4 regions of the Paenibacillus sp. Aloe-11 genome follow, and region 4 is predicted to be linked to each of the others. Evidence: riboswitches for the same ligand, from Rfam matches in the RefSeq annotation. Region 4 holds a riboswitch; each other region holds the start of a gene.
The links. A riboswitch is a leader RNA that binds a small molecule or an ion and turns the genes downstream of it on or off. The one in region 4 is predicted to bind thiamine pyrophosphate.
Positions count from the first base shown of each region.

Region 1: it holds a riboswitch for thiamine pyrophosphate, as region 4 does, so the genes downstream of both, tenA (thiaminase II) here and thiC (phosphomethylpyrimidine synthase ThiC) in region 4, are expected to answer to the same signal.
Region 2: it holds a riboswitch for thiamine pyrophosphate, as region 4 does, so the genes downstream of both, WG8_RS02390 (ABC transporter substrate-binding protein) here and thiC (phosphomethylpyrimidine synthase ThiC) in region 4, are expected to answer to the same signal.
Region 3: it holds a riboswitch for thiamine pyrophosphate, as region 4 does, so the genes downstream of both, WG8_RS12975 (thiamine phosphate synthase) here and thiC (phosphomethylpyrimidine synthase ThiC) in region 4, are expected to answer to the same signal.

Region 1 is NZ_JH601059.1:94,304-100,187, forward strand. Features, by position in the region: gene WG8_RS18570 (glycosyltransferase) at 1-366, opposite strand, end outside; gene WG8_RS18575 (NAD-dependent malic enzyme) at 777-2,498, shown strand; gene WG8_RS18580 (AEC family transporter) at 2,571-3,524, shown strand; TPP riboswitch at 3,613-3,716, shown strand; gene tenA (thiaminase II) at 3,847-4,560, shown strand; gene thiM (hydroxyethylthiazole kinase) at 4,583-5,425, shown strand; gene thiD (bifunctional hydroxymethylpyrimidine kinase/phosphomethylpyrimidine kinase) at 5,422-5,884, shown strand, end outside.
Region 2 is NZ_JH601043.1:49,121-55,004, forward strand. Features, by position in the region: gene WG8_RS02385 (thiamine-binding protein) at 1-84, opposite strand, end outside; gene WG8_RS02390 (ABC transporter substrate-binding protein) at 493-1,539, opposite strand; TPP riboswitch at 1,733-1,842, opposite strand; gene WG8_RS02395 (bifunctional 2',3'-cyclic-nucleotide 2'-phosphodiesterase/3'-nucleotidase) at 2,092-4,194, shown strand; gene WG8_RS02400 (EAL domain-containing protein) at 4,460-5,506, shown strand; gene WG8_RS02405 (hypothetical protein) at 5,571-5,884, opposite strand, start outside.
Region 3 is NZ_JH601055.1:20,046-25,929, reverse strand. Features, by position in the region: gene WG8_RS12980 (ABC-F family ATP-binding cassette domain-containing protein) at 1-1,412, shown strand, start outside; TPP riboswitch at 1,506-1,614, shown strand; gene WG8_RS12975 (thiamine phosphate synthase) at 1,947-2,540, shown strand; gene thiO (glycine oxidase ThiO) at 2,602-3,750, shown strand; gene thiS (sulfur carrier protein ThiS) at 3,747-3,950, shown strand; gene WG8_RS12960 (thiazole synthase) at 3,953-4,720, shown strand; gene WG8_RS12955 (ThiF family adenylyltransferase) at 4,717-5,775, shown strand.
Region 4 is NZ_JH601045.1:102,717-108,600, reverse strand. Features, by position in the region: gene WG8_RS03835 (aminotransferase class I/II-fold pyridoxal phosphate-dependent enzyme) at 1-143, shown strand, start outside; gene WG8_RS03830 (YitT family protein) at 166-1,002, opposite strand; gene WG8_RS27320 (hypothetical protein) at 1,540-1,692, shown strand; gene thiC (phosphomethylpyrimidine synthase ThiC) at 1,773-3,560, opposite strand; TPP riboswitch at 3,742-3,854, opposite strand; gene WG8_RS03820 (IclR family transcriptional regulator) at 3,951-4,694, opposite strand; gene WG8_RS03815 (alpha/beta hydrolase) at 4,993-5,884, shown strand, end outside.

The DNA of each region.
Region 1 (5,884 bases), on a different contig from region 4:
ACCTTTGGCTGAATACTCAGGGTAGAGCAAGCTTTGTATTTCTGACAGCACTTTCTCGTTGTCATTGGCTTGCCAAAATAGCAAGCGTAAACGGCCTATTCCGGTGATCTCCACCATATGCTGATCACTGAATGGAGCTGTTACATCCGTTAACACTAGCAGTGGCATTTGCGGAAATTGACTCCGAATTTGATTGGCTATCCGCACAGCTTCCTCCGGTTCCCTGTAATCGATCAGGCAACAACATGCGTCTGCATAGACTGAAGCTGCCTCAGGGTCCCTGCATTGTATAGATTGGTAAAAATGAATCACATTGGGATAATCAATAGCCCTGTAATGATCGCTAAAAATGGCTATAGGCCCCACACAAACCTCTCCTTTTCCTCCGAATAGTTCTATTTTGTTGAAAAAGAATTAAAAATGTTTGCTTAGAGGCGTTAAATCGACGTGCAAATCCTTCATAATTTCTTCATAAAATACCTGACATGCCGTGATACATAAGGATATAAGGGGAATAGAAATGATTTTTATATTTTGTAAAAATAGAGTATTAAGACCTGATTCATAAGAACCAAAAACAATGAAATCATCGTATTTTTTCAAAATTAATAATTGGTTCTTTGTAATCAATTACAGAAAAATTTATGGTTATTTTGTCATATAACAATAGACGAATAAAACAATTTGGCACGTCCATACTATGGGCAGCATGACATTTTTCGTCATGAATAACCCTAATGAACAATTATTAATACGAAGAGAAAGAAGGGTGTTTGATGGAAGCATTTTATGTCAATCGGGACGGCTCATTATCCACTTCATTACGGGGGAAGGATGTGCTAGCGAACCCCCTTTTGAACAAAGGTGTCGCTTTTACAGAAGAAGAACGCAAAGAGCTGGGGCTGGAAGGAATCCTTCCTCCAACCGTCCTTTCACTGGAAAAACAGAGCGTACGGGCGTATCAGCAGTTTTTGGCACAGCCCACCATGCTGCGTAAAAATGCTTCGCTCAATGACCTTCACAATCGAAATGTCGTACTCTACTATCGCCTGCTAACCGACCATTTGAGTGAAATGCTGCCTGTGGTCTACACACCTACGGTAGGAACCGCCATTCAAGAATATAGTCACGAGTACAACCGTCCCGGAGGCGTATATTTGTCGATAGATGACCCGAACGGCATTGGACAAGCGTTTTATAATTCCGGTTTGAACGGAGAAGATGTGGATCTGATCGTCGTAACGGATTCCGAAAGTATTTTGGGCATCGGTGACTGGGGTGTCGGGGGAATTAACATCGCTATTGGCAAGCTTGCTGTGTACACAGCTGCGGCAGGCATTCATCCCGGGCGGGTACTGCCGATTGTACTGGATGTGGGCACGAATAATGAAAAGCTGCTGAATGATCCGCTGTACATCGGAAACCGCCATAAGCGGGTTCGCGGAGAAGCCTACAACCAGTTTATTGATACTTTTATCCACAAAACGTTAACACAATTTCCGAAGGCGCTTCTGCATTGGGAAGATGTAGGCAGCGTGAACGCACGCCATATTATAGGCAAATACGGTCAAAGCATTCTCACCTTTAACGATGACATTCAAGGCACAGGAGCGGTAACCCTGGCTGCGATTCTTTCGGCGGTAGGTGTCACCAAGATTCCGCTGCGTGAGCAAAAAGTACTTGTCTTCGGTCCGGGAGCAGCAGGAATCGGCAACGCTGACCAAATTCGGGGAGCCATGATCGCGGATGGCCTTTCGGAGGAGGATTCATTCAAGCCATTTTGGGCTTTTGATTACCGCGGGCTGTTAACGGACGATATGGAAGATGTCCTGGATTATCAGAAGCCGTATGTACGTAAAAAAGAAGAAGTCAGCTCATGGACACGGTCTGATGACGGAAAAATACCGCTGCTTGAGGTTATCCGTCAGGTGAAGCCTACTCTATTGATCGGAACGTCTGGTGTAGCGGGTGCCTTTTCAGAAGAGATTATTAAGGAAATGGCCGAGCATGTAGAACGCCCGATCATCATGCCCATGTCCAATCCTACAAACCTTGCCGAAGCGGTACCCGAGGATTTGATACGGTGGACCGACGGCCAAGCATTGATCGCTACCGGAAGTCCCTTTGAGCCCGTCACCTATAACGGTACGAAATTTGAGATTGGACAGGCGAACAATGCCTTTGTTTTCCCGGGACTTGGCCTGGGCGCGATTGTGGTCAAAGCTAAAAGGATCACCCCTGCCATGTTTTCAGCCGCAGCAGAAGCCGTTGCCAATGGCGTAGATTCGAATGAACCTGGCGGTGCGCTGCTGCCCCATATCCGAAAATTACGTGATGTCTCGTTCGCGGTGGCGGTGGCGGTGGCGAAGGCCGCGATTCAGGATCAGGTAGCTCAGGCACACATTTCAAATGTTGAGCAAGCCATTCGGGATGCGATGTGGAAACCGGAATATGTGAAGGTCAAAGCCGTGGAAAGTGCAATCCATCACCCTCACTAATGCTTCAATTAGGGACGGGAATGCCTGTTCAGACAGGCAGGATACGTCAGTTCAAGCAAGGAGAATCGAACTATGAGTGTCGGACATATCCTTTATATTTTGGTGCCGATTTTTTTCGTTATTATTTTGGGATGGTTAGCGGGGCATAACAAAAGCTTCGATGCCTCTTCCTCCAAAGCCCTGAATGCGCTCGTTACCAGATTTGCGCTGCCTGCGCATCTATTCATCGGCATTACAACAACGAACAGAAGAGCGCTCATTGAGCAATGGACATTTCTGCTGGCTCTGTTCATTGGCATTGTCGGCTTTTTTGTCGCTCTCCTTCTGCTGTCCCGCTTTGCGAGGAAGCAGTCGATGAAGGATGCCGCCATGTTCGCTTTGAACTCGGCACAGCCGACCTTTGCTTTTATGGGTATTCCCGTGCTCGGAGCCATCTACGGCTCCTCAGCCGTGGCCATTCCGATTGCACTTACCGGAATCGTAGTCAATGCCGTCCTTGACCCGGCGGCTACCATTATAGCTACCGTAGCCAGCCGGAATTCAGACAAGGAACGGAATGGTCCCCTCGGAAGGCTGATCTGGGACTCCATTCTTCACGGCTTAAAGGAACCGCTGGCGTTGGTGCCGCTGGTTGGTGTGATTTTGACCTTATTTGGCTTCCAATCACCAGATTTGTTAAGCAAATCGCTTAATCAAATCGGAGACATTACGTCCGGGGCTGCCTTATTCGCGGTCGGTGTGACCATTGGCGTACGCAACATTAGTTTTAGCGTAAGTGCCTTTGCCATCGCACTGTTAAAAACCATCGTGCAGCCTTTATTAATGCTGCTGATTGCCTATCTGTGCGGTCTGTCGTCTGCCGATACCGTTAAGGCGGTTCTGCTCGTTTCCTTCCCGGGTTCAGCAGTCGCTGCTATGATCGCTACCCGTTTTGAAAGTCTGGAATCAGAAACAGCCTCCTCCTTTGTCATCAGTGCTGTCATATCTCTCGTTACACTTCCTGTGCTGATTTCGCTATTGATGTAACCAGGTCAAGCACAAACAGCCTCAGAACGAATGGATAACGGTTTGACATAATGTATGAACGAATGTACAGTAATAGTCAAAAGAATAGGAAGTCCACTAGGGGAGCCGCTTATGGCTGAGACAAGAACGTATCTTGGACCCTTTGAACCTGATCTAGTTCGTACTAGCGTAGGAAAGTGGAGCCTTCGTATATAAGGTCCCTTGCTTTTTGCGCATGGACCTATGATGAAGCCGCTCCAGTTTTCGGGGCGGCTTTTTAGCGTTGTTCCGGAACTGTATTCTTACGGGACTTCCTGCTCTTCATTTTGGTGGAGGTGGGGAAATGAGCTTTACACAAGAGCTCCGTCGGCAGGCGGATAGCATTTTTCAAGCGATTTTTGAGCATCCCTTTGTGAGAGGTATTGCTAAAGGGAGTTTGACAAGGGAACAGCTGATTCACTATGTAAAACAGGACTTTGAATATTTGAACGCCTACATACGGATATACGGCATCGCGATCTCCAAATGCACGAGCCGGGAGGACATGGCTGTATTTAATGAACAGATCTCTTTTATCCTCCGCAGCGAGGTTCATCCCCATCAAAATTTCTGTGCTGTCGCAGGTGTGACCTATGAAGAGTTGCAGGGGTATCCGCTCGCTCCGTCGGCTCATCATTATATCCGTCACATGCTGACGGTCGCACATGAAGGCAGTCTGGGCGAGCTCATGGCCGTGCTGCTGCCGTGTCCATGGACGTATCTGGAGATTGGTCGCAGGCTGCTGGATGAGGTAAAGCCCGACGAGTCCCACCCTTTCTATGAATGGATTTGTTTCTATGGAAACCAGGTTGAAGATGTAACCGCCAAATATCAAGCCCGTGTGGATGCTTGGGCGGAAAGTGCAACGGCTGCCGAACGGGAACGGATGATTGAGCATTTTATGCTAAGCTGCCAGCTGGAATATATGTTCTGGGATATGGCTTATAAGCAGGAAGAATGGCCGATCCAGACCCCTTTTACATCGGTCTACAAGCCTTGTCGCAAATTGAAAATCTAATATATGAGAGAGGATCATCGATATGCTGAAATGGGAAAAGGATTGTTCGGAGCTTCTGACAAAGGTACACAGCAGCAACCCCCTCGTTCACAATATGACCAATGTGGTGGTCACCAACTTTACAGCCAACGGCCTATATGCGCTGGGAGCTTCCCCGGTGATGGCTTATGCCCCCGAGGAAGTTGCGGATATGGCCAAAATAGCAGGTGCCGTCGTCTTAAACATCGGTACGCTGAACCGCGAGCTGATCGATGCCATGATCATTGCCGGACAATCGGCGAATGCACATGGCGTTCCGGTTCTGCTCGATCCGGTCGGTGCGGGAGCGACTCGCTTTAGAACCGAATCGGCACTGCGAATCCTGAGTGAAGTCAACATCTCAATGGTGCGGGGCAATGCGGCCGAAGTCGCCCATCTTATCGGAGAAGCCCGCGAGATTAAAGGCGTCGATGCTGGTGGCAGCCCGAGCAGCAGTCATGTCGAGCTGGCAGTTCGAGCTGCGCGGGCGCTCAATACCATCGTTGTCATCACTGGAAAAGAGGACGTCATCACCGATGGGGTCGAAGTACGAGTGATTAACGGCGGAGACGCGCTGCTTACGAAGGTAACCGGAGCAGGCTGCCTGCTGACCTCTGTGTTGGGCGCTTTTGCCGCCGTTGAGCCTAATTTGCTGCTCGCAGGAACAGCAGGCTTGGCATTTTACGGTGCAGCCGCTTCCCGAGCCGCCGCGCGTACAGCAGATCAGGGACCCGGCAGCTTCCAGATTGCCTTTCTCGATGAGCTTGCCAAGCTGCATACGGGCTCGCTGGAGGGGCATGTATCGATTCGTGAAGCTGGAACAACCACAGCAGGTGGTACGCGATGACAGACGTTCGTGTAGCTAGAGCACTGACGATTGCCGGTTCGGACAGCGGTGGCGGGGCCGGAATTCAGGCCGATCTCAAAACCTTCCAGGAGCTTGGCGTATACGGCATGTCGGCGATTACGGCAGTTACCGTACAGAACACCTTGGGGGTTCACGGAGTATATCCACTGCAACAAGAGGCGGCAGCGGAGCAAATCGAGGCTGTAGGATCAGACCTTGGCGTAGATGCCCTGAAGACTGGCATGCTGTTTGATGTGGGCATCATCCGTCTTGTGAGCGAGCAGATTCGAAGGTTCGGCTGGGAGAAGGTTGTCATCGATCCCGTGATGATTGCCAAGGGAGGTGCAGCACTGCTGCAATCGGAAGCGGTGCAGGCTTTGCAGGACGACCTCCTCCCCTTGGCCCTGGTTGTTACACCGAATATCCCGGAAGCGGAAGCCCTGACAGGGATCAACATCC
Region 2 (5,884 bases), on a different contig from region 4:
AATCGCCTTATCTACATAAGGATAAGAGTCCTCGTTATTAGGAGTTTTAGGAATCACTTGAATACTGAGCAAAGTGTTAGCCATGCGAATTCACCTGTCCTTTATGTGAAGTGTTTTAGAGAAAATAGGGTGGTTTAAGACCGCTTCGCGTTTCATTTGATCTTACGATATCTGTTGCCCGCCTTAAAAGCACCCTATTTTTAAAGCTAGGTTGTGAGGCATTTTAACATACAAGCGCTCCTACTTGGCGCTTAGATAAGATGAACTTAAGAATAAACCAAGTGGAACGAGAACGAAGTGGGCGGAATGGTGCTGTACAAGCGAAGCGGTCGCTTTAAAAGCTTTCCGTAGGAAAGCTCGCTTCGGAAGCATCACCTCCCCAGATTTCTACCCTGCTGAGGCTTTATTCGAGAAATCCGGGGGCGGTGGCGATGGGAAGCACCATCCGACTGCGTAGTGGCACAAAGGCTACTTCAAGTTCGATTTACAAGATCAACGCTTTGGCAAAAAGTCGTTTGTGAAGGCTTTGTCGACTTCCAAAGGCTTGCTGAGCAGCTTGCGTTCGTACATCCAGTCTGAATAGTTTTGCCATACCTCTGCTTTTTGCACACCCCATTGCGCAGCATCATCCTGATAACGCGGGCTTAGCCATTTTTGGCTGGCCAGTACCAGCTTTTTGTCCAGCTCCGGTACGGCTTTGCTTAGGATATCCGCGGATTCTTCAGGATGAGCAATGGTGTATTCATAGCCTTGGGCGGTGGCGTCCATGAACGCTTTGACCAGCTCTGGATCATTCTTAATCGTCTGTTCATTGCTCACAATCACAGGCGTATAGTAATCAAGGCTTTTGGAATAATCTTTTACATACAGCATATCCAGGGGCTCACCTCGAAGTTGAGCCTCGATCCCGGTCCATGCGTAGAAAATCCAGGCAAAGTCGATATCCCGCTTCACGGCTGTAAAATAGTCGGCATTGCCCATATTCATAATCTTCACTTTGCTCACATCGGCCTTGTCTGAATCCATGATGGATTTCATGACCGCTTCTTCTACGGGTGAACCCCAGCCGCCGTATTTCTTTCCTTCAAAATCTTTGGGGCTTTTAATGCCGCGGTCTACCGGGGCTGCGAAGCCTGAGGTATTATGCTGAATAACCGCAGCGATAGATACGAGTGGTACGCCTTGCGTACGAGCCTGAGTGACGCCCTCTTGATAGCTGATCCCAAAAGGTGCCGCATTCGAAGCAACCATTTGATCGGCTCCGCCTGAACCAGGTTGGACAATTTGGACATTCAAGCCCGCTTTTTCGTAAAATCCTTTATCCTTGGCGACATAGAGTCCTGTATGATTCGTATTTGGTGTCCAGTCAAGTACAACTTTAACATCCTTAAGCCCCTTTGCCGGAGTGGAAGCTGGAGCGTTGGTAGCAGGTGCCGCCTCCTGGGTTGTAGAGGGGGAGCCTCCGCCGCAGGCGGTCAGTGTCAGGGCCATGAGCCACAGACTAATCAGTCCCAGGCTTAACATTTTCATGCGCTTCATCGTTGTGTTCTCTCCTTTTAATTACCCGTCATCCGTCGAATCAGACAGCCTATGTTCCCATTTCATAAAAATAACATCTGCCGGACTCTCTCTTTCCAACAACTTAATCCTCAACAAAAAAAGCGCCCCGAGGTTCCGGGACGCTTGCGCTTGTATATACCAAAGTAAGGGATGGACCTATGTAAAAAAAGGCACATCTTAGCTTAAGCATTCCTACGCTGGCATTACCCAGATCAGGTTGTAAGGGTCAGTGTCTTGGGACACACTCTCAGCCGGCCGATTCCAGCACCCCTGGCATTGTATGGTTTAATGGGTTTGTTTATTCGGGTTTACTACGACGATTATATGCCTTGAAGGCGGAGCTGTCCAGCATGGAGGAAGAGATGACGGTTCATTTGCGAGAAAATTAATTATTTTTTTATAAATAACTTTGGTCAAATGACTACTCTTTTGTCTGGCGTTGGATTAAAATAGGAATGGTGGGTTCGAAACTTACATATATGTGCAAAAGTATGTATATGAGCCATACACCTTAATAAGGAGGGGTATATTTTGTTATTTCGTAAAAATTGGTTTAAAGGGTTTACAGCAGCGGTTGTAGCTTGCAGCATGCTGGTGTTTACAGCTGCTCCGTCCTGGGCTGCCACCGATTCTCGGGACAGCGCCACAGTGAATTTGCGGATCATGGAAACAACGGATATTCACACGACGTTGATGAACTACGATTATTATGCAGATAAGGAAACCAACGAATATGGCTTGATTAACACTGCCGGACTGATCCAGCAGGCGCGTAGTGAAACAAGAAACAGCATGCTGTTCGATAACGGTGATTTGTTGCAGGGCAATCCATTAGGCGATTATATGGCCAGAAACAAAACCTTTTTGCAAGAAGGCGGTGTCCATCCGGTCTACAAGATGATGAACTTGATGGGCTATGATGCGGCTACTGTGGGCAACCACGAATTTAACTATGGTCTCGACTTTTTGGAGAAATCGCTTAAGGGAGCCGAATTCCCTTACGTAAATGCGAACGTTTACTATGACAACGGGGGCCAGGGTACTAAAAATTATTTCACCCCTTATCAGATTCTCAATAAAACGGTAACGGACGAGAAGGGCCAAGAGCACACGCTCAGAGTGGGTGTAATCGGTCTGGTAACTCCTCAAATTATGCAGTGGGATAAAGCCAATTTGCAGGGTAAGGTCGTTACGAAGGATATTGTGGAAACGGCGAAAAAGTTCATTCCTCAAATGAAGTTGGAAGGTGCCGACATTATTGTCGTACTTGCACACACGGGTTATGAGGATGTGCCGCAAACACCAATGATGGAGAATGCCGTTAAATATTTGAGCCAGGTGGACGGAATCAACGCTATTCTGTTTGGGCATGCTCATAAATCTTTCCCCGGCCCTGATTTTAAAGGAATGAGCGGTGTAGATCTGGATAAAGGAACCATTAATGGCGTACCGGCTGTAGAAGCTTCCTCTTGGGGCAAGGAACTGGGTATTATTGACCTGAGTCTGGAAAAGAAAAAAGATGTGTGGAGCGTGACTAATTCTCAGTCAGAAGTGCGTCCAGTTGTGAATACCCAAACTCAGGCTGTGAAGACGAACCCTGAGTTTAAACTGGTAGATGCGGTCAAGGAAGAGCATAAAGGAACGCTGGATTATGTTCGTCAACCGGTTGGAACCACAACCGCACCGATTACCAGTTATTTTGCATTGGTTCAGGATGACCCATCTATTCAGATTGTGACGAATGCACAAAAATGGTACGTACAAAACCATCTGAAAGGGACCGAATACGAAAATCTTCCCGTATTGTCGGCTGGCGCTCCATTCAAGGCCGGTGGTCGCAACGGTGCCGAGTATTACACGAACATTCCGCAAGGTACGATTGCGATTAAAAACGTATCCGATCTGTATGTATACCCGAACACGGTTCATGCTGTAGAAGTAACCGGTGCTGAAATCCAGGAATGGCTGGAGTGGTCTGCGGGTCAGTTCAACCGCATCGATCCAAGCAAAACAGAGGAACAAGCACTGATCAATAAAGATTTCCCAACCTACAATTTTGATGTCATTGACGGTGTGACTTACCAAATCGATGTAACTCAGCCTGCACGCTATGATGCCAAGGGAAACATGATTGATTCTTCGGCTCATCGTATCAAGGATTTGCAATACAATGGGAAGGCAATTGATCCTGCACAGAAATTTATCGTAGCGACCAATAACTACCGTGCGTCCTCGTCCAAACTGGCGAATCCGGATGGCAAGCGCATTGTGATGGCAGCGCCGGATGAAAACCGTCAAGTCATTATTGATTATATCCGTACGAACGGAACGATTAATCCGTCAGCGGATGGCAACTGGTCTATTGCTCCTTTTGGTCAGGCTAAGGTTACCTTCGAGTCCTCTCCTGATGCCAAGGATGTGCTGGCTGGAAATCAGCAAATTGCTTACTTGGACAGCGCGGCAGACGGTTTTGCCAAATACAGCTTAAAAGCTGGCGCGAAGCCTAATACAGCCAATACTCCTGCAAAGGAAGCTGCAGTCCCTGCGAAAGCAACGGCGAAGCCGGCTGTTAAAACAACCAAGCCTGCAGCTGCTAAACCAGCTAAAACAACCAAGCCCAAGGCTTCCAAGTAAGTTTGCCTTTCCAGTTCCAGATTTAATCAGAGCTAAGCAGCAAGTCTCTATTCAGGAGACTTGCTGTTTTTTTTTGCCTTTTATGAAAAATAATATTGAAATTGAAAATTGGTGCAAAAGACTTTGTTTTTTGTCGGATATACACTTAAGTCCTAAGTTTCGACTGGTGTAGACCTTGTTTTTCTTGATTTTATAGTACTTTTGTTCTAGTTATTTGTGATATAATGGTGAAAAAACCGGAAAATTGTTCCCAGGGAGGACCATTATGACATGCAGCAGTTGCAGCATCATATTACCTATTAGAGATCAAGGATTGCTGAAGATCAGGCACCCCAGGGTGTCGCTTAATCTGGCATTAGATGGCTTGGGTATACTACCGCAACAATGCTGCGAGGACGGAATAGTGTTTAAGTATGACAGCCATTCAGAGCTGAAGCAGCTGGTTAACGGACTGGCTCGTCTTCCCCAGGAATGGCTCCTACATATGGAGGCTGTGGCGATCGGACTGAATCATGTGGAAGGATATGAGGACTGGCTTCTATTTAGCCAATTGCAAGCCAGAATTCAACACGCGGATATGATGAGTATCATTAGGGACAAAAGCTTTTCAAGCCACATGCAGCCTATTGTTGACCACAACCTGAACATTATCGGGTTTGAGTTTTTGCTGCGTCCGTCACATTCGGAGCGGCCCTTTCAGCCTTTTCGACTGTTTGAAATTGCCCGTGAAGCCGGCTTGCATGCTCATTTGGATCGCTTGGCTCGTATTTCCGCTATTGAAAAAAGTGCAGCATGTCTCCCTGCGGGGATTAAACGGTTTATTAACTTTCTCCCTTCAACCATCTATAATCCAGCCTATTGCTTGAATCATACCTTTGAGACGATTGATCGGTTGTCCATGAATACGGAGGATTTTGTGTTTGAGGTCGTAGAGACGGAAGAAATTGACGACCTGAATGTTTTGCATCAAATTTTTGAACAATATCGTACACGAGGAGTTTCAGTGGCACTGGACGATGTGGGGGCAGGTTATTCTACGACAGAGCTTATGAATTGCCTCCAGCCGGATTATGTCAAAATTGATCGAAGTTTAATTGATGGCTGTCATCGCAACAGTGATCAGCAGCGACAAGTTACGGGGATCGTGGAATCAGCTTCTCGCTTTGGCGGCAAGGTGCTGGCTGAAGGCGTTGAGCGGATGGAGGATTTTGAATTTTGTCGTGAAGCCGGTGTGTCTCTGGCTCAGGGTTATTTGTTTGGCAAGCCGGAGCCCCGACCGCCCGCCGATTTTGTGCTTAGTAGAGTAGTGTAATCAGGAAACCCGGTAATCCTCAAGGATCACCGGGTTATTTGCTACTATAGAACCATGATTACGATTATAGCGTGATAACGTACAGACCTAGCGGCGTAGTTGCACTGCCTGCGACCATGAAGCTGAGAGCATAGCTGGACCTGCCGGGCGGAACGCTGATATCAGCCAATCGGCATACCTTGGTATTATCTTGCAGCAGAGGAATACCATATACGCGATTGTCTATGCGTACAGACCCGGCGAATGCACCCCCGCGTGGATTCGCATAAATCCGCACGGTACGTATCTTGTCACTGTTATTAACGATGGGAATGGTCGCATTGTATATGGTGCCGAATTGTCCGCGGTTGTCCAGCGCAGGGCCCAACTCGCTGCGTG
Region 3 (5,884 bases), on a different contig from region 4:
TTTTGACCGGGAAATTGCTTAAGGATGAGGGTAAAGTGGAATGGACTCCACGTGTACGTTACGGTTATCTGGATCAGCACACCAAGCTGACACCGGGCAAAACAGTACGTGATGTATTGAAGGATGCTTTTCTTCCTTTGCTGGAATTGGAAAAGGAATTGATGCAGATTACGGATAAAATGGGGGATGCTTCTCCCGAAGAGCTGGAAGTGCTGCTGGAACAGATGGGTGAAATTCAGGAGCAGCTGGATATGGGGGATTTTTACCTCATTGATGTGAAGGTTGAAGAAATGGCGAACGGGCTGGGTCTCTCGGCCATCGGACTGGATCGGGATGTATCCGCGCTTAGCGGTGGACAACGGACTAAGGTGCTTCTGGCCAAGCTGCTGTTGGAAAAGCCAAACGTCCTCCTGCTGGATGAGCCAACCAACTATTTGGATGTTGAGCATATCGAATGGCTTACACGTTATTTGAAGGATTATCCTTATGCATTTATTCTTATTTCGCATGATACGGAGTTCATGAACCAGGTCGTTAATGTTATTTATCACCTTGAATTTGCCAAGATGACCCGCTATTCAGCAAATTATGAAAAGTTCCTTGAGATGGCGGATCTGAACAAAGCGCAGCATATTGATGCTTATGAGAAGCAACAGGAATATATTAAGAAACAGGAAGACTTTATTCAGCGCAACAAGGCGCGTGCATCCACATCAGGCCGGGCGAAGAGCCGTGAAAAGCAGCTTGATCGGATCGAACGTATTGATAAGCCCGAAGAAGCTGCCAAGCCAACCTTTCAATTTAAAGAAGCACGTGCGAGCGGGAAAACGGTATTTGAGGGAATTGATTTTGAAATTGGCTATACTCATGCCCTGTTGCCTAAAATGTCCATGACGATTGAACGTGGCGAAAAAATAGCAATTGTAGGCTGCAACGGTGTCGGTAAATCAACATTGCTCAAAACCATTCTGGGAAAAATACCGCCAATCAGCGGAAAAACCTATCAAGGCGATTTCTTGCAGCCGGCTTATTTTGAGCAGGAAGTAAAGGCGGGCAAAATCACACCGATTGACGATGTGTGGAATGAGTTCCCGCATTTGAACCAGCATGAAGTAAGAGCGCATTTGGCCCGTTGCGGATTGAAAAATGAGCATATCACACGTCCTCTGTCTGCGCTTAGTGGTGGTGAGCAGGCTAAAGTACGTCTGTGCAAATTGTTAATGCGGGAAAGCAACTGGGTTCTGTTTGACGAGCCTACCAATCACTTGGATGTTAAAGCAAAGGACGAGCTCAAACGTGCCCTGAAGGAATATAAAGGGACTATATTGCTTGTATCTCACGAACCGGATTTTTACGAGGATTGGGTAACCAAAACGTGGAATGTGGAAGAGTGGTCAAGTAAAGTCAACTAAAATCAAAAAATTCAGTTCTGTTATGCTTCACAAAAAGTGGGGGTTGCAGAATTAGAAAAATATGCTAAGCTATTTGTAGCTGATACAATATAATAGTCACACTAGGGGAGCCGCCCATGCGGCTGAGACGGAATAAATGGATTTCGGACCCTTTGCACCTGATCTGGGTTATGCCAGCGTAGGGAAGTGAGCGCCGTACAAGCAAGGTAACCGCATCATTACTTTTGTTTGTGCGTGGGACGATATACGTATACGGATTTGATTGTCCGTTCGATTATTGGACGTTCGTGAAACCACTTCCTCTGGGAAGTGGTTTTTTTGCGTTTCGTTTGGCTTTGCCTGTCGAACTTCCGTATACGGATTCACATATGTTCTCCTTTCATTATTGCTGGTACATGTGGCCGGCTCCGTATGTTATTTCGCGATATGGAGCTGCAACGATATAGGTTCAGCTTATACGATTATTTTATATCAATAGTTCATATTCTTAGTTCAATGTGAGGTGAAAACGAGATCGAATTACACGTGATTACGATGGAAAGTGGCTACCATGCAGATGTACCCCAAGTGGCGGCTGCTATTTATCCGTATGTTCATTATGTGCATGCACGCCTGAAGCAGAAGGGTGCCTCAGAATTGCTGGCTTTGATCCGCAGCATGGTGGAGCAGGGAGTTCCTCTCCAGCAAATTGCAGTCAATGACCGTGTAGATGTAGCTTTACTTACCTTGGCTGGAGCTGTCCAGCTACCGGCTAACGGCTTGCCTGTCAGGGATGTGAAAAGCCTGCTTCCAAAGGGAACACGCTGTGGCGTGTCTGTTCATTCCTTGGAAGAGGCGCAAATGGCCGAACAGGCTGGAGCAGACTATGTACTCTATGGTCATGTATATGTAACCCGCTGTAAGCCCGGTGTTGTGCCGCGGGGGATAGCTCAGCTTGAGCGTATATGCAGCTTATCTAACATTCCAGTGATTGCACTTGGCGGCATACAACCGCATCATATTCCGGAGCTTTATCATGCTGGAGCAAGCGGAATTGCAGTGATGTCCGGCATATGGGAAGCTGAGTCGCCCATCGCGGCTGCGATGGAATATAGACAATTGGTAGATCAGGTAGTCCGCAATCTGTAGCAGGGAACGAGAGTAGAAGTAATTCGAAAGCAGTATGGTCAGTGGAGAGGAGATATAACACATGCTAAAGATACACACAGAGGCTACAGTTATAGGACATGCTGAATGCTTGGTCATAGGTGGAGGTGTGATCGGCAGTTCCATTGCTTATCATGTGGCCAGGGAAGGGCGCAGTACGATTATCCTGGAGCGAATGATGCCGGGTGAGGGAGCCTCGGGGGCAGCGGTCGGAATGCTTGCGGCGGAGAGTGAAGAGTTCGCCGACCCTGAGTTTGAACAATTTGCTCGCACAAGTCGGGATGCATTCCCTGAGCTAGTTCGTGAGCTGGAGCGGTTGTCTGGTGTTTCGGTAGAATTTCGTACAGAAGGTTTTGTAACTCCTTTCCGTTCGGAAGCTGAGGGTGAAAGACGCTGGAAAGCTGCGAATACGCGCGAGGATACTCAGCCTGAGTGGTGGGATGCCGGGGAATTGACCAAGCGGATTTCGGGCATAGATCGTCAAGCGATTGGAGCTATATATCGATCGAAGGAGACACAACTCTTCCCCGTACAGCTGTGCCGTGCTTATACGGGAGCAGCTACAGTGTTGGGTGCAACAATATGGTCCGGTACCCATGCAGAGCAGTTGGTCGTACAGAATGGCCGGGTTTGCGGTGTAGTGACAGATAGCGGCTTTGTTTCCTGCAACCAGGTCATTATTGCCGGAGGCTTGGAGAGCATGAATTTGCTAGAGCAAGTGGGCTTTCATTACCCGCTTTATCCGGTCAAGGGTGAAGCAGTTGCCGTCTCCTTAAAGGATCACCCTTTGGAATATACCATTTATGCCGATGATGTTTACCTTGTGCCTAAGCAGAAGAACGAGCTTTGGATAGGGGCAACGAGCCTTCCGCATCACGATGACACAGAAGTGACTGTTGCAGGTTTGGAGGGGCTACTGGCACGTGCTTCTGCATGGCTGCCGCGCGTACGTGAAGCTTCTTTTGTACGCACTTGGGCAGGCTTGCGTCCGCAGGCGGCAGCGGGACGTCCTTTCATAGGGGCTGTTCCCGGTGTGGAAGGGGTATATGCTGCAGTCGGGCATTATCGCAACGGTGTCCTGTTGAGTGATGCTACCGGACGTGCGATGGCTGCTCTGCTTAAAGGGGCTAATGCGGCTGAACTTGGAATAAGCAAATTTTCTTCTGCACGTATCAAGGAGGAAAGCTTATGAAGCTGACGATTAACGGGCAGAGCATGAACTTTTCTAACCGGATCACTCATGTGGAACAATTGCTGCATGAGCTTGATTTAAAGGTGAAAACCGTTGTAGTGGAGCTGAATCGTCACATATTGACCCGTGAGGAACATGAGGAAGCGGTACTAAAGGACGGAGACAACCTGGAAATTGTACATTTTGTGGGAGGCGGTTGATTATGTTAACTATTGGAAAAGCATCTTTTACATCAAGGTTGTTGTTGGGAACAGGGAAATTTTCTGACCTAAGTATCCAATCCCAAGCTGTTGAGGCTGCTGAAAGCGAAATATTGACCTTTGCCGTGCGAAGATTAAATTTGGAGGAACGGGATAAGCAACATTTTCTGGATACGCTGGATTTGAGCAAGTATACACTTCTTCCCAATACGGCAGGGGCGACGACAGCGGAGGAGGCTGTTCGTATTGCAAAACTGGCAAGAGCCTCAGGTCTGTGCGATATGATTAAGGTGGAGGTCATTGGCGATGGCAAGACGTTATTGCCTGATCCCTTTGAAACGCTGAAAGCAAGCGAAAAGCTGCTGGATGAAGGCTTTATCGTGCTGCCCTACATATCGGATGATGTCATTCTGGCCAAGAGGCTGCAAGAGCTTGGCGTGCATGCCATTATGCCTGGAGCTTCACCGATTGGTACAGGACGCGGTCTGCTCAATCCGTTTGCATTGGAGTTAATTATTGAACAAGCAGAGATCCCGGTCATTGTCGATGCAGGTATTCGCTCGCCCGGTGACGCGGCAATGGCGATGCAGTTGGGAGCAGATGCTGTTCTGTTGAACACAGCCGTCTCGGGAGCGAAGGACCCTGTGAAAATGGCAGAGGCCATGAAGCTGGCTGTTCGTGCGGGCAGATATGGTTTTGAGGCGGGGCTGATTCCCGTACAACGTTATGCTTCAGCAAGCAGCCCAACAGAAGGCATGGTTCAGGCATGATGGAAACTGAAAAATCCGGTGCAGGAGTACAAGCAAGTGACCGCTATTCCAGACAGGAAAGATTCGCTCCCTTTGGGATAGAAGGGCAACGCCGGCTGGCTTCTTCTCATGTACTGATCGTAGGCGTCGGAGCGCTTGGTACAGGTATTGCGGAAACGCTTGTCCGTGCAGGGGTAGGGACGGTGAGTATCGTTGACCGGGATTACGTGGAATGGAGCAACTTGCAGCGTCAGCAGCTTTTTCAGGAGAGCGACGCCGCGGAGAGATACCCCAAAGCAGTGGCTGCCCAGCGACGATTAGAAGCCATTAACTCGGAAACGGTCATACACGCACATGTACTGGATGTCGGGGTAGAAGAGCTGGAAGAGCTGATCCAGGGAGTTGACCTGATGATGGATGCAACCGATAATTTCGACACCCGTCTGCTTATGAACGACATGGCACTTAAGCATCGCATACCGTGGATTTATGGGGCGTGTGTGGGAAGCTACGGTGTGACATATACCATTTTGCCTGGACAAACGGCTTGTCTTCACTGTCTGCTGGGAACCGTTCCGTTTGGAGGCGAGACCTGTGATACCGCCGGGATTATACCACAGGCAGTACAAATGGTTACGGCCAATCAGACTGCAGAAGCCTTTAAGCTTCTTGGCGGTTATCCGAAAGAACTGCGAGGGAAGCTGCTTTCGTTTGATCTATGGCGAAACGAGTATACAGCGATAGCCGTAGACAGTTTGAAAAAAGCGGATTGTCCTTCCTGCGGCAATCAACCTACGTATCCCTATTTGTCAGCCTCAAATCGGCAGAAAACAGATGTGTTGTGCGGTCGGGATGCCATTCAGATTAGACCTGCCAAACCGGTACAGCTGAATCTTAAGGAAACAGCAGATAAACTTGCTTCTGTGAGAGAGGGGAAAGTAGAGCGGAATCCATTTCTGGTTTCCTTTAGCACCGGCGTGTATCGCTTGGTCGTTTTTGCAGATGGACGAGCGTTGATTCACGGGACAAAGGACGTGGCAGAAGCTAAAAGTCTATATCACCGTTATTTGGGTTAGCTATAAAAAGCAGAAAACCATTCTTTCAGGAATGATTTTCTGCTTTTTTGTTACAATAAATATACATATGTTTTAATGACTTACAAATAAATTGTTCATTTCCATATTG
Region 4 (5,884 bases):
ATGTTGCCGTTATTCCGGGTGAAGCGTTTGGTGAGCATGGCGCTGGATATGTTCGCATTAGCTTGGTTAGTTCGGAAGAAAGATTGCTGGAAGCCGTGCAACGGATTAAAGACGCCAATATTTTAAAATACCAGAAAGTATAAAGCCTTACCTTCACACCGCCAGTTATTTCGAAATATCCAAAAAGCCCTCTCCGAATACATCCCGCACGTCATGAATCGTGATAAATGCTGCGGTGTCGACGGCTTTTACAATCTTTTTAAGCGCCGACACCTCTTGCTTGCTAATGACGATATACAGAACTTCCTTCGGGTTTTTGGTGTAGTATCCGTGGCCTGACAGGACGGTAACTCCACGATCCATTTGCGTAATGACCATCTCTGCAATTTTGTCTTGCTGCTCGGAGATAATCATGACCGCCTTTTTAGGATTTAGCCCCTCAATCATAAAATCCATAACCTTGGTGCCTACGTACAGGATCACGATGGTCAGCATCAATTTTTCCGGACCAATAATAAAATAGGAAGAGAACGCTACAATCAGGTCAAAAAACAGCAGGGCATAACTGATGTTCCAATCCAGATATTTGTTGGCGATCCGCGCCAAGATGACGGTTCCGGCCGTTGTGCCTCCTACCCGCACGATTAGTCCAATCCCGATTCCGACCAAAACCCCGGCAAACACGGCATTAATCGTCGGCTCATGTGAATCAATCCGCCAGTCAGCCGTTAAATGCAAAAACAATGAGTTAAATGCAACCGCAATGACGGTATATAACGTTGTTCTCGCATCCAGAAACTTATATCCGATAATCAACAATAGACCATTGATCACCAGATTGACGACCGAGGGAGACCAGTGAAACAGGTAGTACAAAATAATCGTAACCCCTACAACGCCCCCTTCGCCAAACTCATTCGGGATGACATACAGATTAACAGCCAGCGCGAAAAAAAAGGCGCCTACAATAATAAATGCGATATCCGCAAGTCTCTTTTTCATATATGCTCTAATCCTCTCTCAAACATTTCATCACTGATTAGCCAGATCGATTGGCTGACGCTTGCAGTCAAAATACGCTTACAACCAGTTCATGGTATCTACTTACAAACCTAAAGTCAATATAACTTTGACACTTTAATTCGCCACCAAACTGCCTTAATCCCGAATTCAGGATTTTGCAAAATTCGATTCCTGACGCTCCACAACACAAAATATAGACTGAACCCAGCCAGTTCGACAAAAAAAACACAATCCCGACTACTAAACTAAGAAACGGGCCTCTAGCCCTTGTTTTCGATCTAGGCACATCCTCCCTCAAAATGACCATCCTCCTAATGCACATTTTGGACACATACGACCATCTTCCTGTTTTATGTCAAAAGCATTTTACTTTGAAAAAATGCGGTTATAATGATTGCAACTTAACCAAGCAACCTACAAGGCATTACGACATCAAGTACATACAAATAGTCCTATACAGATGTCCTAAGCAACTCAAGCTGGATTTGACAAAATGGAATTGGAGGAACAACCTACATGAATACAATGAACTTAACTGTACACACCCTGATGCCCTTTCACCACCAATACCAACGCGCCAACGCTGTGAATATGCAGAAGAAAGAAGATAGCTCGGAGAAGAAGCTCAGCTTTCAGGACATTTTGAATGAGAAAATGGGTAAAAAATAAAATAAGCTCAAAAGCCGTGTTTCCCTACATCGTCTGTAGAGAAAACACGGCTTTTTTAGGGTTATTGACTTATTTTCAACCTATTGTCCTGCATCCCGGTACTGTTCGGCCTTTTCACGCATCCCGGCAGCTACAGCCTCTTCTGTATTCAGTCCCTTGTCAGCCGCATAGGCGCGAATGTCCTGCGTAATTCGCATGCTGCAGAATTTGGGACCGCACATCGAGCAAAAATGGGCTTCCTTGGCCCCCTCTGCCGGCAGCGTCTCATCATGGTAGGATAAGGCCCGCTCGGGATCGAGGGAAAGATTAAACTGGTCACGCCAGCGGAACTCAAAGCGCGCCTTGGATAAGGCATCATCCCGTTGCTGCGCCCGTGGATGGCCTTTCGCCAGATCGGCAGCATGTGCCGCAATTTTGTAGGTAATGACTCCTTCACGTACATCATCCTTGTTCGGCAGGCCCAAATGCTCCTTCGGCGTAACGTAGCACAGCATGGACGTTCCGAACCAACCGATCATGGCTGCTCCGATGGCTGAGGTAATATGATCGTAGCCAGGCGCAATATCCGTCGTGAGCGGTCCCAAAGTATAAAAAGGAGCTTCCTTGCAAATTTCCATTTGTAAATCCACATTCTCCTTGATTTTGTGCATCGGAACATGCCCCGGACCTTCGATCATGACCTGGACGTCATGCTTCCACGCGATTTGCGTTAGCTCACCCAGCGTTTCCAGCTCTGCAAACTGTGCTTCATCATTCGCATCATAGATGCTGCCCGGACGCAGCCCATCCCCGAGGGAAAAGGCTACATCGTAAGCTTTCATGATTTCACATATTTCTTCAAAATGCGTGTACAAAAAGTTCTCCTGATGATGCGCAAGGCACCAGGCCGCCATAATCGACCCGCCCCGGGAGACAATTCCCGTCATTCTGTTCGCCGTCATCGGGATATAGCGCAGAAGCACGCCCGCATGAATTGTAAAATAGTCCACACCCTGCTCCGCCTGCTCAATCAGGGTATCGCGATACAACTCCCACGTCAGTGCCTCAGCTTGGCCGTTCACCTTTTCAAGCGCTTGATACAGCGGTACGGTTCCAATCGGCACAGGGGAATTCCGGATGATCCATTCACGCGTCGTATGGATATTACGGCCTGTGGACAGGTCCATGACCGTATCCGAGCCCCAGCGCACAGCCCAGGTCATCTTCTCCACTTCCTCCTCAATGGAGGACGTGACCGCAGAATTACCAATGTTCGCATTGATCTTCACGTGAAAATGACGCCCAATGACCATCGGCTCACTTTCCGGATGATTGATGTTGGAAGGCAAAATCGCCCGTCCCGCCGCCAGCTCCTGTCGCACAAACTCGGGCTCCACCCCTTCACGAATGGCCGCAAACTCCATCTCGGGCGTAATAATTCCCTTGCGAGCATAGTGCATTTGCGTCACCGTGCGCCCTTGTGAGGCACGAAGCGGACGATGGGTCACGCCGGGAAATTCCGCCGCTTCCCGTTTGGAGCCGGGCTTCAGCCCATTATCCTCCGGCTTAACCGTGCGTCCCTCATAAGCTTCGGCATCGCCCCGTTCCAGCACCCAGGCCCTCCGCAACGGGGGCAGCCCCCGGCGGATGTCCACCTGATAGGCTTCATCCGTCATCGGTCCGCTTGTGTCGTACACACGCAAGGGCTCATGATGCTCGGTGCCCTCCGGCGTATGTGTGGGGTGCAGCGCGATTTCACGCTCTGGCACGGCAATATCCGGCCGCGAGCCTTGAATATACACCTTGCGGCTCCCCGGAAAGGGTTTTACTCCGCCAGCTTGCTCTGCACTTGTCTTCACTTCAGTTTCTTCTGTTTCCGTCGGTTTCATTGTTCGTTCCTCCCGTTTCGATGAAATGACACACCGATCCGGAACCATTCCTAGGGTGGCTGATCTATGCAAAAAAGCCGGTTCCCCAGGGAACCGGCTAATCTAACGAAGAGCTATCCAAAAGTACGCACACAGAATAATATATTCCATGCGCCTTCTTAGGCAGCAGCTGCGTATACATTTCAATGGCCGATTACTTCCCTACGCTGGTATGATCCAGATCAGGTGCAAAGGGTCCGGAATCTTGCACGATTCCATCTCAGCCCGGCATTACAGGCTCCCCCAGTAACTGTGATACTTCGATTTGCATGAGGCGGAGATAACAGACATCCCGCCATCCTCATCAGATTACTTTAAAATTATTGCTTTGGCAACCCTTCTCTGGTCCTGTTACGGGAGCATAAGCCCCATTTCCTTCGCAGCCTCGATCAAAATCGGAGCAAAATCATGCAGCGTCTCAGGTGCAAGTCGGCTGACCGGACCGGATACAGACAAGGCCGCAGCGACCTGTCCCTTCCGGTTCACCACAGGCGCTGCCACAGCAGCTGCACCTGGCTCCCGTTCTTCATAGCTGGTTGCATACCCCTTCTCACGAATGTCCTGCAGCTGTGCTTTATAGACCTCCGGGTCTACCGAGGACGGCCATTCATCCCCTCTTAGCAGAGCTTCCAGCTCCTGCGGTGGCATAAAGGCCGCCAGCACCTTGCTGGAAGCCCCCACAGCCAGCGGCATGCGCGCACCCACAGGCGCAACGCGGCGGATGGGCTGGTTGCTTTGAACGGCCTGAATGCGAATACGCATGCTGCCGTCCCGCAAGTATAAGCTGACCGTCTCACCCAGACGGTCACGCAACCCTTCCATCGCAGGCTGCAGCAGCACTGCCGGCTCGTCGCTTTGTGACAAATGGGTGGACAGCTCCCATATGCGGAAGCCGAGCCGGTATTTTTCGGTTGCGGAATTTCGAACGACAAAGCCACGATCCTCAAGCGTTGTCAGCAGCCGATGAACCGTGCTTTTATGTAGCCCAATTTTGGAGGCAATCTCCGTCAGACCAAGATCCGAGTCTGCGGTAAAACACAGCAATATATCAAGTGCACGCTCCACAGCGCGAACGGTTAATTTACGGTCTTCCATCGTGAACCGCTCCCCTTGTATCCATTTTCGTTTCACACCATGAAACATGGTTACATAAATTATATAGAATACTCGCGGCTACTGTAAACCGATGTTTTTGTGACAGCTATATTACAGAAAAAGAACAAACATCGACAATTCTTTGCATCATTTTTACTTTTCCGGTGCAGGCGTTGACTTTGGATAATCACCATCATACGATAATAGGTATCAATGTGGACATACACTATCATTTTCAAGTGAATTTGTACCTAAATTCCATAGCATGAAGCTCAATTTTTTATAAGGAGGCTCTTACATGATTTCGACATCCCAGCGCAGCTCTCAGCTACAACCCGCTGTTCAGGAGCCGTCCATCCCACTGATTAATCCCCGTATGCTGCGGTTCAAGCACATTGTGATTGCGCTGCTGCTATCGGTCGTATTTTTTCTGTTGTTTTGTTTTATCGCTCTACACGCCTACATTGCATGGGTTCTCACCAATCCGACGGTAGCACCGCTGTACTCCAACCCGATGCAGGCGAAGGGAATGGCCTATGAGGAAGTCAGCTTCCCCGCCAAGGACGGCAGCCGCATGGTGCAAGGCTGGTATATCCCGGCGGATCAATCGCGGAAAACGATTATTTTCAGCCATGGATATGGGGCCAACCGCGAAGAAAGCTGGATTCCCATGTATGATCTGGCGCATTATGCCCATAGTCTGAACTTTAATGTGGTTATGTTCGACTACGGTTTCGCGTCCCAAAACAGCAAGGCGGTCGCGACCGGAGGCAAAGCGGAATCCCAGCAGCTTCTAGGGGCGATCCAGCTTGCGAAGCAACGCGGCTCGTCGGAGATTATCGTATGGGGCTTCTCGATGGGGGCAGGAACCGCCCTGCAGGCAGGTTTGCAAACCAAGGATGTGGACGCAATGATTTTGGACAGCACCTTCCTGCTGGAGCCGGATACGCTGTACCATAACATTCATAATCAAATTGATTTGCCACGCCATCCGTCTTTGGAAATTCTGGAGTTGCTGTTTCCAGTTTTGAACGGCACCAGCCTGCATCAGATTCCATATCAGGAGGTCAAAAAGGAAAACTATCCGTTCCCGATCATGTTTGCCAGCGTGTGGATTGTCAAAAACGGACTGCATGAGTTAATTTTCAGAGAGCATCCGCGTGAATACTTGCGGCGGGGATCGACGTTTT